Desulfatitalea tepidiphila: one gene and its partners. The protein of the gene in region 1 interacts with the protein of each later gene in a pairwise test. Links are inferred from orthologs where the notes say so. Each region holds a gene or a part of one and is shown in the gene's direction. Other genes may lie near its edges.

Region 1 (5,777 bases):
GGCGAAAATCGGCCGTTGAAGAATGGATGGCTCGGGAACCATTGTTGTCGCCACCAGGACAGCGGGCATGCTACAGTGACATCGGGTTCCTGGTATTGCAAGGCCTGATAGAAAGAGTGGTGCAAACGACTTTGGATCGCTATCTGGAAGCGTCGATCTGGAAGTCCTTATCGGTTCAGGGGCTTTTTTTTAACCCCGCGAACCAGCCGCTCGTAGAAGCGGATTACGCTGCCACTGAGTTGTGCCCCTGGCGGGGGAGATTGCTTGTTGGCCGTGTTCATGACGACAACGCGTATGCCATCGGTGGTGTGTGTGGACATGCCGGTCTTTTTGGCAGCGCCGATGCGGTCTGGAACCTTCTGCAGAAACTATTGTTCATCGAAACCGGAGTGATCGATAATGGCCCGTTTGAGCCATCTCTGCTAAAAAAGTTCTTCCATAGGCAAAATGGGACGGATTGGGGCCTTGGATTCGACACGCCGGCGGAGGTGGGGTCGAGCGCAGGTCGTTGCTTCAGTCCGGAAAGCGTGGGACATTTAGGATTCACCGGCACCTCTTTTTGGATGGATCGGCGCAGAGGCATCATTGTCGTCTTATTGACCAACCGGGTGCATCCGAGCCGCCATAATGAGCGTATCAAGGCTTTTCGGCCCTTGCTGCACGATGCGGTGATGGAGCATATTGGTGGTGTGTAGTGCCTGTGGCAAAATGACAGCTGTGGATGGGCAACCTTCAAAGGCCAGCGGCAGCATTTTTTGGCCGGGTCACAACAGCGGGCAGACGATTTGGCAGAGTGAATGACTTCGTACGGCAGGGAATTGTTGTGCAGTGAATTTCTTACGCAATTTCCATAATTTATTCTTGAAATGGGTTGCCGTTTCTGTTAGCAACGGTAATATTTTTCGATTGTTATATCTCTTGTTGAATTCACCCTGTTCGGAGAAGCCGTAGACATGACACCCAGGACTCTAATTTAATTAAAATAGGATATTCGGAGCATGAACTTTTTCTTGGATTCTATATTAGGTTTTTTTTCCAGTGATTTGGCTATTGATTTGGGCACTGCCAACACGTTGGTCTATGTGAAGGGAAAAGGTATTGTTCTGAGCGAACCATCGGTCGTTGCGGTTCGCACGGACAGTCGTTCGAGAAACCGGGTGCTGGCGGTGGGCTTGGAAGCCAAAAACATGCTGGGGCGCACCCCAGGCAACATCGTCGCCATCCGTCCGATGCGCGATGGCGTTATCGCAGATTTCGAGGTGACCGAAGCCATGTTGCGGCACTTCATTCAAAAAGTGCACAACCGTAGATCGCTGGTACGCCCGAGGGTGATTATCGCTGTTCCCTCTGGCATTACCCAGGTGGAAAAGAGGGCTGTCCGTGAATCTGCCGAATCGGCCGGTGCAAGGGAAGTATTTTTGATCGAAGAGCCGATGGCGGCTGCCATCGGTGCGAATCTTCCGATTACCGAGCCTACCTGCAACATGGTCGTGGATATTGGTGGCGGAACCACGGAGGTGGCTGTGATCTCCCTGGCCGGGATCGTGTACAGCCGGTCACTGCGCGTTGCCGGCGACAAGATGGACGAAGCCATCATTCAATACATTAAACGGAAATATAACCTGCTGATCGGCGAGCGAACCGCGGAAATCATCAAGACCTCCATCGGCAACGCCTATCCAGACCCGGACAAAGTCGAAACCATCGAGGTCAAAGGCCGTGACTTGGTTTCCGGTATTCCCAAAATATTGGCGATCGACTCTGAGGAGGTCAGAATGGCCATCTCCGAACAGATCGATGCCATTGTGGAAACCGTCAAGATTGCGCTTGAACAGACACCGCCTGAATTGGCCGCAGACATCGTTGACCGCGGCATCGTGCTGACCGGTGGCGGTGCATTGCTTAAAAACCTCGACAAGTTGTTGCGCGAAGAGAGCGGATTGCCGATTACGACCGCTGACGACCCTTTGGCCACCGTTGCCTTAGGCTCCGGCAAGGCTTTGGATTGCATTGAAATTCTTAAGCAAGTGGTGATTTACTGACTCAATGTTTTCCAAGCAAATGGCGATCATAATCGGTTTCATCGTATTGGTCACACTCAGCTTTACGATGTTGTCGCTGAGCAGTCGACAGCCTTACCCCGAACACGGCACCGGGCGGTTCGCCATCGCCCTGGTCGCCCCTTTTCAAAAGATCATCAGCCATTCGTCGAGATTCTTGCGTGACATATGGGAGCACTACTTCTTTCTTGTCTCCGTTGCTGAGGAAAACGAACGATTGCACAAAGAGGCGCAAACGGCATTTGCCCTTGCCCATCGCAACGAAGAGTTGATGCAGGCCAACGATCGACTGAGGCAACTGCTCAACCTGGACGAGGAGCTGCAACTACCGACGGTCGCCGCTCAGGTGGTCGGCAAGGATCCCTCTCCATGGTTTCAAACCATCCTGGTGGACAAAGGGCGTGAGGACGGCGTGGAGATTGGTTTCCCTGTGATCAACCCCCAGGGGGTGGTAGGCCTGATCGTGGATTCGACTGCTCATTACGCCAAAGTGATGCTGATCACCGATCCGAATAGTGCCGTTGACGCGGTGGTGCAAAAGAGCAGGGCCAGAGGCATTATCAAGGGAGGTACCTCCGGGTATTGCGTATTTAACTATGTCTTGCGAAAATACGACGTTGAGGTTGGAGATAGCATCATTTCTTCCGGCATGGATGGCGTCTTCCCCAAAGGAACGCCTATCGGACGGGTTGCCGAGGTCCTGAAGGAAGAGGCGGGTATTTTTCAGGATGTGACCGTGACGCCGTTTGTGGACTTCGAGCGCCTCGAAGAGGTTTTGATTGTTCCCACCAAAACATTGGTCGATCCGCTATGACCGTTTTGTTTTACATCATGGTTTCTTTGTGTCTGGTGCTCGTTAAAACGACCCTGATACCCGGAATGCCCTTGTTTGAAAAGTTTTACGATTTACTCATTCCCATTCTCATTTACCTGAGTTTTTTCAGGACTAAACTCGAGGGCGTGCCCATCGTTCTTTTCTTCGGTTTTATCATAGATAGCCTCTGTGGCGGTCCCATGGGATTGTACTTAATCATCTATTTGTGGATCTATATCGGAATGCGCTGGGCCGCTCGGTTTTTTTATACCGGCAGCGTTTTTCTCCTTTCTCTCGCAGTGGCCATCGGCGTGGCCTTCGAGAACGCAATTTTGCTGATCTATATGGCATTTCTGGCCCCCAGTGCCAGTATTCCCGTAGATGCATTAGAAACCGTGGTGTTGCAGATCCTTTGGGCACTGGTCACAGGACCGGCCATCTTGGTGATTATCGGATGGGCCCAGAAGCAGTTGGATTCGTGGAACGCAAAAATATTCGTCGATCTTTAAGTAGTGTCTGTCCACAAATAGGCAAATTGGACCGAGATCAAGGCGCACGAAAAATTTAACCGCAGGCATATGGCTGATATTCCGAGGATTAAATTTTTCGCGCAACGCAGATATCGGGACAATTGGACATTGTGGATGGGCACTAAGTAGAACTAAAAGCCGCTCGAACAGCGGAACGATACCATAAAGATTTACCCTAATAATGCGTAACTATCTTGAAAGCGTCGACACTGATTGGTTCAACCAGCGCCTGGTCGGTGTCCTCGTGGCCGTGGTGTTGGCATTTACCGTATTATCCATTCGGCTTCTTTACCTCCAATTGTTTGAGGGCAGAGAACTACGGCGATTATCGGAAATCAACAGCATCCGTCTTCAAGATATCGATGCGCCGCGCGGCATGATTTGCGATCGAAACGGAACAACGGTCGTGGACAATCGGCCCGCTTTCAATGTCTATATCATCCTCAAGGATGCCAAGCCCATCGATGAGACGGTGGCCCGCTTGGGGCAGTTGTTGAATGAATCTCCGGAAACCCTGATGGCCACTATCCAGGAAAACCGCAAGCGAGGTGGTTACACACCTGTTCTGCTGCGAGAAGATATCGGTCGCGATACCATGGCCGCCATCGAGGTCCATAAATTCGAGTTGCCCGGAGTCCAGGTGCGTGTGTCGCCTCGGCGGCATTATATCTATGACACGCATGCGGCCCATCTGCTCGGTTACATGGGTGAAATCAGCCAGGAAGAATTGCAGGGGTCACCGTTCGACGATTGCAAGGGAGGAGATTTTATAGGAAAATTTGGAATTGAGAAAGCATACGAGGCCCATTTGAGAGGTAAGCGAGGCGGCCGCCAAGTGGAGGTCAACGCCACCGGTCAAGTGGTGCGTGTGCTTAAAACCGTACCGGCTCAACCGGGTCAGAATATTTTCCTGACCATTGACGAAGAGCTGCAAAAGAGGGCCGAAGCATTGTTGCAAGACCGCGTCGGTGCTGCTGTTGCCGTTGAACCCGATACGGGACGGATTCTGGCCATGGCCAGCAGTCCAGCCTTCGATCCCAATCTATTTGTAACCGGCATGACCCGCGACCAGTGGAATGAATTGGTTTCCAATCCCTTCAGGCCGCTCGAGAACAAAGCCACCCAAGCCGAATATCCACCGGCATCGACCTATAAAATCGTGACCGCCCTTGCCGGTTTGGAAGAAAAGGTGATCGATGCCAAGACGACCTTTTATTGTCCCGGTTTTTACAAGTATGGCAACCGCGCGTATCGATGCTGGAAAAAATCCGGGCATGGTGAGGTCGATTTGGTCAAAGCTCTGGCCGAATCGTGCGACGTCTATTTTTACCAGGTCGGTGAGGCGTTGGGGGTCGACCGTATGGCCAAGTACGCCCGCGCCTTTGGGCTGGGTGCAGCTACCGGGATTTCCCTGGACCGGGAAGGCAAAGGGTTGATACCCACCAGTGATTGGAAGAAAAAACGGTTTGGTGTTCCCTGGCAGGGAGGTGAAAACCTTTCCATCGCCATCGGACAGGGATTCAATTTGGTAACCCCCTTGCAGATGGCCTCCTTAGCGGCCGCCGTGGGAAACGGGGGCACCCGGTATTCGCCGTATGTGATTGAAAAGATCCAAACTGCGGACGGGGTGGTGACCTTTCAGAACAGTCCCAGGGAGGATGGAAAAATCAAATTGCATGCGGAAAACCTTGCACTCGTGCGCCAGGCGTTATGGCAGGTGGTCAATGATCCCAAGGGGACCGCTTGGCAATCGCGGATTCAAGGGTTGCATTTCTCGGGAAAGACCGGGACGGCACAGGTGGTCTCCATGCCCAAGGCAAGCGACGGATCATCCGGGGAAATCGATGCACTCCCAAAGGATCACGCCTGGTTTGTCGCATATGCCCCTTCTGAGAATCCGAAGATCGCCATATCAGTGATCATCGAACACGGCGAACATGGCTCTTCGGCGGCGGCGCCTGTCGCCAGTGCATTGATTCAGGCCTACTTGGGAGATAATCAACCATGATGATAGATCGACGCCTGGTGGAGTATTTCGATTGGTGGATGCTGGCGCTTACCGCTGCGATAGTGACCGCCGGCCTGGTCGCCCTTTACAGTGCGGTCAATGCCGGCGGTGGGGGCGGGCAATCGGCTTTGTTTGGGCGTCAGTTGATATGGTATGGACTGGGCATGATGGTCATGATTACGGCCTTCATTATCAATTATAAAAGCTATGAACGGTGGGGCCATCTTTTCTATTTACTGTGCATCGGACTTTTAATCGCGGTTTTGCTGATCGGTAAATATGTGGGAGGCTCCAAGCGCTGGCTCGCTATGGGCCCCATGTCCATCCAGCCGTCCGAGATCGTGAAACTGGCTGTTATCATCATG
Region 2 (2,806 bases), on another replicon or contig:
CTGTCACTTGCTCCGATTACTTCCGGACCGAGAAGATCCGCATCGGCGGCAACCAGAGGCTTTCCGAAGAACAGGTCCTCGCCCAGGCCGGTATCGATATCGGAAACAATCTGCTGGCCCTCAACCTGAGCCTGGTCCGCAAGCGGTTGATCGCCCATCCATGGGTCGCCGATGCCCGGGTGGCAAGAGAAATTCCGGAAACGATCACCATCCGGCTTGTCGAACACGAGGCGTTGGCGCAGATCGATCTTGGCCGCCGGTTCTTGATCAATACGGATGGAAAGATTTTCAAGGAGGTTCAGGACGCTGAAGCCTCGGGGCTGCCCCTGATACAGGGCATCGAATACGGGGACATCAGCCTCGGCGAAGACGCACTCAACCCTCCGATGGCGGCGGTGGTCGATGTGCTGCAATCGTGCCGCAAACCGGTGAGCGTTATCCCTTACACCGAAATTCAGGAATTGCGGTTGGATAAGGAGATGGGCATCACGATCGTGCTCAAGGACCAAGAGCGGATGATCCAGTTGGGTTTTGGCGACCTGGACACCAAACTGGAGCGATTCAAGCGGTTACGGCCGGTTCTGCAAGGGAACGGCAAGTGGCGCAGCTTTCAAATGGTGGACCTGAACAACCCGGATCGGGTCGTGGTGCGGCTCAACGCATCCGACGCGCAGGGAGCTTAAGGAGAGTTATGGCGCAGGGCAACGAGAACATCGTCGTGGGACTGGATATCGGGACGACCAAAATTTGCTGCGTCGTCGGTGAAGTCCGGGGACCGGAAGTCAATGTCATCGGAATCGGCACCCATCCTTCGGTAGGGCTGCGCAAGGGCGTTGTGGTCAACATCGAATCGACGGTGGAGTCGATCAAAAAGGCCGTCGAGGAGGCCGAACTCATGGCCGGCTGCGAAATCTCCTCGGTCTATGCCGGCATCGCCGGAGGCCACATCACCGGTTTCAACAGCCGCGGCATCGTGGCCATCAAGGGGCCCGAGATTACGCCCCTGGATGTGGACCGGGTGATCGACGCCGCGCGCGCCGTGGCCATTCCCATGGATCGGGAAGTGATCCACGTCCTGCCTCAGGAGTATATCGTGGACGACCAGACCGGCATCCAGAATCCAGTGGGCATGGCCGGTGTGCGCCTCGAAGCCAAAATCCATATCGTGACCGGCGCGGTGACCTCGGCCCACAACATCGTCAAGTGCGCCAACCGGGCGGGGCTGGATGTGTGCGACATCGTCCTGGAATCGCTGGCTTCGGGAGAGGCCGTATTGACGGGGGAAGAAAAGCAACTGGGGACAGCCCTGATCGATCTGGGCGGCGGCACCTCGGATTTGGCGATTTTCTCCGGTCAGAACATCAAGCACACCTTTGTGCTGGCCCTGGGCGGAGACAACCTGACCAACGATATCGCCATCGGCCTGCGGGCGCCATTGGCCGAGGCGGAGAAGATAAAGAAGAAGTACGGCAGTTGCCTGTCGGAGAACATCAACACGGAAGATACTATCGAAGTGCCGGGTATGGGTGGGCGAAAAGCCCGCAAGTTGCCGCGCCAGATCCTCGGAGAGATTTTGGAACCTCGCATGGAAGAGATCTTTACCTTGCTCAAACGGGAAATCTATCGTGCGGAGATGGAGCACTACGTGACGTCGGGCGTGGTGGTCACCGGCGGAACGGCACTGCTCGATGGGGTAACGGACATCGCCGAATCCGTATTGGGGCTTCCGGCCCGACTCGGAAAGCCCCAAGGGATCACGGGTCTGACCGATGTGGTGAACAATCCCATGTATGCCACGGGCGTGGGGCTTGTGATGTATGGGGCACGCAAACAGCCGGTCAAGAAGTTCCGCATTCGCGATAAGAATATTTTCAACAGCATCGTGCAGCGGATGAAGAAATGGTTCAAGGAAGTAATATGAAGAATCGTTCGGGTATTCACCTGTCTGCTTAAAAGAGAAGGATATAGGGGGAAACCTTTAACATACAAAAAGGGGGAGACTATGTTTAGTTACATCGAGCAGGAAAATTCGGCAAAAATCAAGGTGATCGGCGTTGGCGGGGCGGGCGGCAATGCCATCAACAACATGATCACCAGCAATCTGCATGGCGTAAAATTCATTGCCGCCAACACCGATGTCCAGGCCCTGGAGGTTTCCAAGGCGGAAATCAAAATCCAGCTGGGAGAGAAGCTGACCGAAGGACTGGGCGCAGGGGCCAATCCGCAGATCGGCAGGGATGCCGCCCTGGAAAGCGGCGAGGCGGTGAAGGCGTCGCTGACTGACAGCCACATGGTGTTTATTACCGCCGGTTTCGGAGGCGGCACCGGAACGGGCGCCGCTCCGGTCATCGCAGGGTTGTGCAAGGAGCTGGGGATCCTCACCGTGGCCGTGGTCACGCGTCCTTTTTCTTTTGAGGGTAAAAAACGCGCGCGCGCCGCGGACGAAGGCCTGGAAGAGCTCAAGCGGGTGGCCGACACGGTCATCACCATTCCCAATGACCGGCTGCGCGGTCTGGCTTCCAAAAATGCCCGCATGATCGACATGTTCCGCAAGGCCGATGAAATACTGCTCCATTCGGTGAAAGGCATTACCGATCTGATCATCCGGCCGGGGTTGGTCAACCTCGATTTCGCCGATGTCAAGACCACCATGTCCAAGGCCGGCATGGCCATCATGGGTATCGGTGTGGCCAGTGGAGAGAACCGGGCCGTGGAAGCCGCGGAACGCGCCATTTCCCATCCGTTGCTCGAGGACATCAATATTTCCGGCGCAAAGGGTGTGCTCATGAACATCACCAGCAGCAGC
Region 3 (2,885 bases), on another replicon or contig:
GGCTGGATGTGTGCGACATCGTCCTGGAATCGCTGGCTTCGGGAGAGGCCGTATTGACGGGGGAAGAAAAGCAACTGGGGACAGCCCTGATCGATCTGGGCGGCGGCACCTCGGATTTGGCGATTTTCTCCGGTCAGAACATCAAGCACACCTTTGTGCTGGCCCTGGGCGGAGACAACCTGACCAACGATATCGCCATCGGCCTGCGGGCGCCATTGGCCGAGGCGGAGAAGATAAAGAAGAAGTACGGCAGTTGCCTGTCGGAGAACATCAACACGGAAGATACTATCGAAGTGCCGGGTATGGGTGGGCGAAAAGCCCGCAAGTTGCCGCGCCAGATCCTCGGAGAGATTTTGGAACCTCGCATGGAAGAGATCTTTACCTTGCTCAAACGGGAAATCTATCGTGCGGAGATGGAGCACTACGTGACGTCGGGCGTGGTGGTCACCGGCGGAACGGCACTGCTCGATGGGGTAACGGACATCGCCGAATCCGTATTGGGGCTTCCGGCCCGACTCGGAAAGCCCCAAGGGATCACGGGTCTGACCGATGTGGTGAACAATCCCATGTATGCCACGGGCGTGGGGCTTGTGATGTATGGGGCACGCAAACAGCCGGTCAAGAAGTTCCGCATTCGCGATAAGAATATTTTCAACAGCATCGTGCAGCGGATGAAGAAATGGTTCAAGGAAGTAATATGAAGAATCGTTCGGGTATTCACCTGTCTGCTTAAAAGAGAAGGATATAGGGGGAAACCTTTAACATACAAAAAGGGGGAGACTATGTTTAGTTACATCGAGCAGGAAAATTCGGCAAAAATCAAGGTGATCGGCGTTGGCGGGGCGGGCGGCAATGCCATCAACAACATGATCACCAGCAATCTGCATGGCGTAAAATTCATTGCCGCCAACACCGATGTCCAGGCCCTGGAGGTTTCCAAGGCGGAAATCAAAATCCAGCTGGGAGAGAAGCTGACCGAAGGACTGGGCGCAGGGGCCAATCCGCAGATCGGCAGGGATGCCGCCCTGGAAAGCGGCGAGGCGGTGAAGGCGTCGCTGACTGACAGCCACATGGTGTTTATTACCGCCGGTTTCGGAGGCGGCACCGGAACGGGCGCCGCTCCGGTCATCGCAGGGTTGTGCAAGGAGCTGGGGATCCTCACCGTGGCCGTGGTCACGCGTCCTTTTTCTTTTGAGGGTAAAAAACGCGCGCGCGCCGCGGACGAAGGCCTGGAAGAGCTCAAGCGGGTGGCCGACACGGTCATCACCATTCCCAATGACCGGCTGCGCGGTCTGGCTTCCAAAAATGCCCGCATGATCGACATGTTCCGCAAGGCCGATGAAATACTGCTCCATTCGGTGAAAGGCATTACCGATCTGATCATCCGGCCGGGGTTGGTCAACCTCGATTTCGCCGATGTCAAGACCACCATGTCCAAGGCCGGCATGGCCATCATGGGTATCGGTGTGGCCAGTGGAGAGAACCGGGCCGTGGAAGCCGCGGAACGCGCCATTTCCCATCCGTTGCTCGAGGACATCAATATTTCCGGCGCAAAGGGTGTGCTCATGAACATCACCAGCAGCAGCGATATCACCATGGAAGAGATGACCGAGGCATCCGACCGTATATACAACGAAGTCGGCGATGATGCCGATATTATCTGGGGCGCGGTCATCGATGACGATATGGGCGATGAGATGCGGGTCACGGTCATTGCCACCGGCATCGGTGTCGAGAAGGATAAAAAGGAGCCGGCCCCGGCCCAGGCCCCGGTCTCCGATCCGACCTATGGCGGGAAGGTGCGCGATATCACGCCGGCGGATCTGGCAGCCGGCGATGATCTGGACGAGCCCACCTTCCGGCGGGTCCGCCGGCAGCAGCTGGCGGCCAACGAATCCTCCGGGTCGCTCTATAAAGGCTACAAGGGCATGGTCATCGACAGCAATGACCTGGATGTGCCGACATTCCTGAGACGCAAGGCGGATTAGGGATTTGGTGTCAAGCGGTCCTGCTGGGAAAGACAGGCAAGGTTGAATGCGTTTTTGTGGATCAATGGGTGCCATCCAAACGGTCAGGGCGATCCGGTTTCAGGATCAATTTTTTTTAAACGGAGTGTTTGATGGCACCCGGAACAGACAAACAGCGTAAAGAAAGGCTCGATGCAGAGGTCGGTACAACCCATAAATCGTGGCATGATCGCGTGCGTGTGGCGCTCATCTATCCCAATCACTATGCCGTGGGCATGGCCAGTCTGGGATTCCAAACGGTTTACCGGTTACTCAATGCAATGGATCATGTGGTTTGCGAGCGTGCGTTTCTCCCTGAAACGAATCACGCCGACCGGCCGTTGGTTTCCCTCGAATCGGGGCGCAGGTTGCGTGAGTTCGATGGTTTGGCTTTTTCGCTCTCATTCGAAAATGATTTTGCCAATGTACTGACCATCCTGCAAAAAGCGGAGCTCCCCCTGTCATCCGCCCATCGTGGCGCCTCCCTCCCCCTAATTTTGGCAGGGGGAGTCTCCGCTTCTCTCAATCCAGAACCCCTCGCGCCGTTCATAGACTGCTTTCTGATCGGCGAAGCCGAAGCCCTGCTATCAGATTTTTTCGAGTGTTTTCATCCGGGAATGGATCGTCGCGAGTTTTTGTTGAAGGCTGCCCGGGATCTGCCCGGCGTTTACGTGCCTTCCTTCTACGAGGACAGCCACCATCCGGATGGGACCCTGGCCGGTTTTACGCCACTGGCCGAGGTCCCTGAAAGAATAACGCGGGTCTATGCCGCCGATATCGGCCAGTTCGATACGACCAGCACGGTGGTGACGCCGCACACGACATTTGAAGACGCTTTCCTCATCGAAGTGAGCCGGGGATGCCCTCATGGCTGCCGTT

Evidence for each region. The genes of interacting proteins can lie anywhere in the genome.
Region 2: the proteins of DFT_RS14780 (region 1) and ftsA interact in binary tests that used the Escherichia coli proteins (3 or more experiments, as listed by UniProt). The link is inferred for Desulfatitalea tepidiphila from one-to-one orthologs.
Region 3: the proteins of DFT_RS14780 (region 1) and ftsZ interact in binary tests that used the Escherichia coli proteins (3 or more experiments, as listed by UniProt). The link is inferred for Desulfatitalea tepidiphila from one-to-one orthologs.

Annotation. Positions count from the first base shown.
Region 1 is NZ_BCAG01000003.1:2,285,784-2,291,560, reverse strand. Bases 229-3,020 are described here. They hold DFT_RS14780 (rod shape-determining protein), read left to right. Parts: upstream 229-998; coding sequence 999-2,042; downstream 2,043-3,020. Other genes in these bases: DFT_RS14770 (hypothetical protein), read left to right, coding at 2,871-3,020; mreC (rod shape-determining protein MreC), read left to right, coding at 2,062-2,874; DFT_RS14785 (serine hydrolase domain-containing protein), read left to right, coding at 229-695. In the rest of the region: more of DFT_RS14785, read left to right, coding at 1-228; more of DFT_RS14770, read left to right, coding at 3,021-3,383; mrdA (penicillin-binding protein 2), read left to right, coding at 3,586-5,412; rod shape-determining protein RodA, read left to right, coding at 5,412-5,777. UniProt on the Escherichia coli protein: Forms membrane-associated dynamic filaments that are essential for cell shape determination. Acts by regulating cell wall synthesis and cell elongation, and thus cell shape.
Region 2 is NZ_BCAG01000001.1:847,246-850,051, forward strand. It holds ftsA (cell division protein FtsA), read left to right. Parts: upstream 1-691; coding sequence 692-1,921; downstream 1,922-2,806. Other genes in the region: DFT_RS03680 (cell division protein FtsQ/DivIB), read left to right, coding at 1-683; ftsZ (cell division protein FtsZ), read left to right, coding at 2,003-2,806. UniProt on the Escherichia coli protein: Essential cell division protein that assists in the assembly of the Z ring. May serve as the principal membrane anchor for the Z ring.
Region 3 is NZ_BCAG01000001.1:848,466-851,350, forward strand. It holds ftsZ (cell division protein FtsZ), read left to right. Parts: upstream 1-782; coding sequence 783-1,988; downstream 1,989-2,885. Other genes in the region: ftsA (cell division protein FtsA), read left to right, coding at 1-701; DFT_RS03695 (radical SAM protein), read left to right, coding at 2,120-2,885. UniProt on the Escherichia coli protein: Essential cell division protein that forms a contractile ring structure (Z ring) at the future cell division site. The regulation of the ring assembly controls the timing and the location of cell division.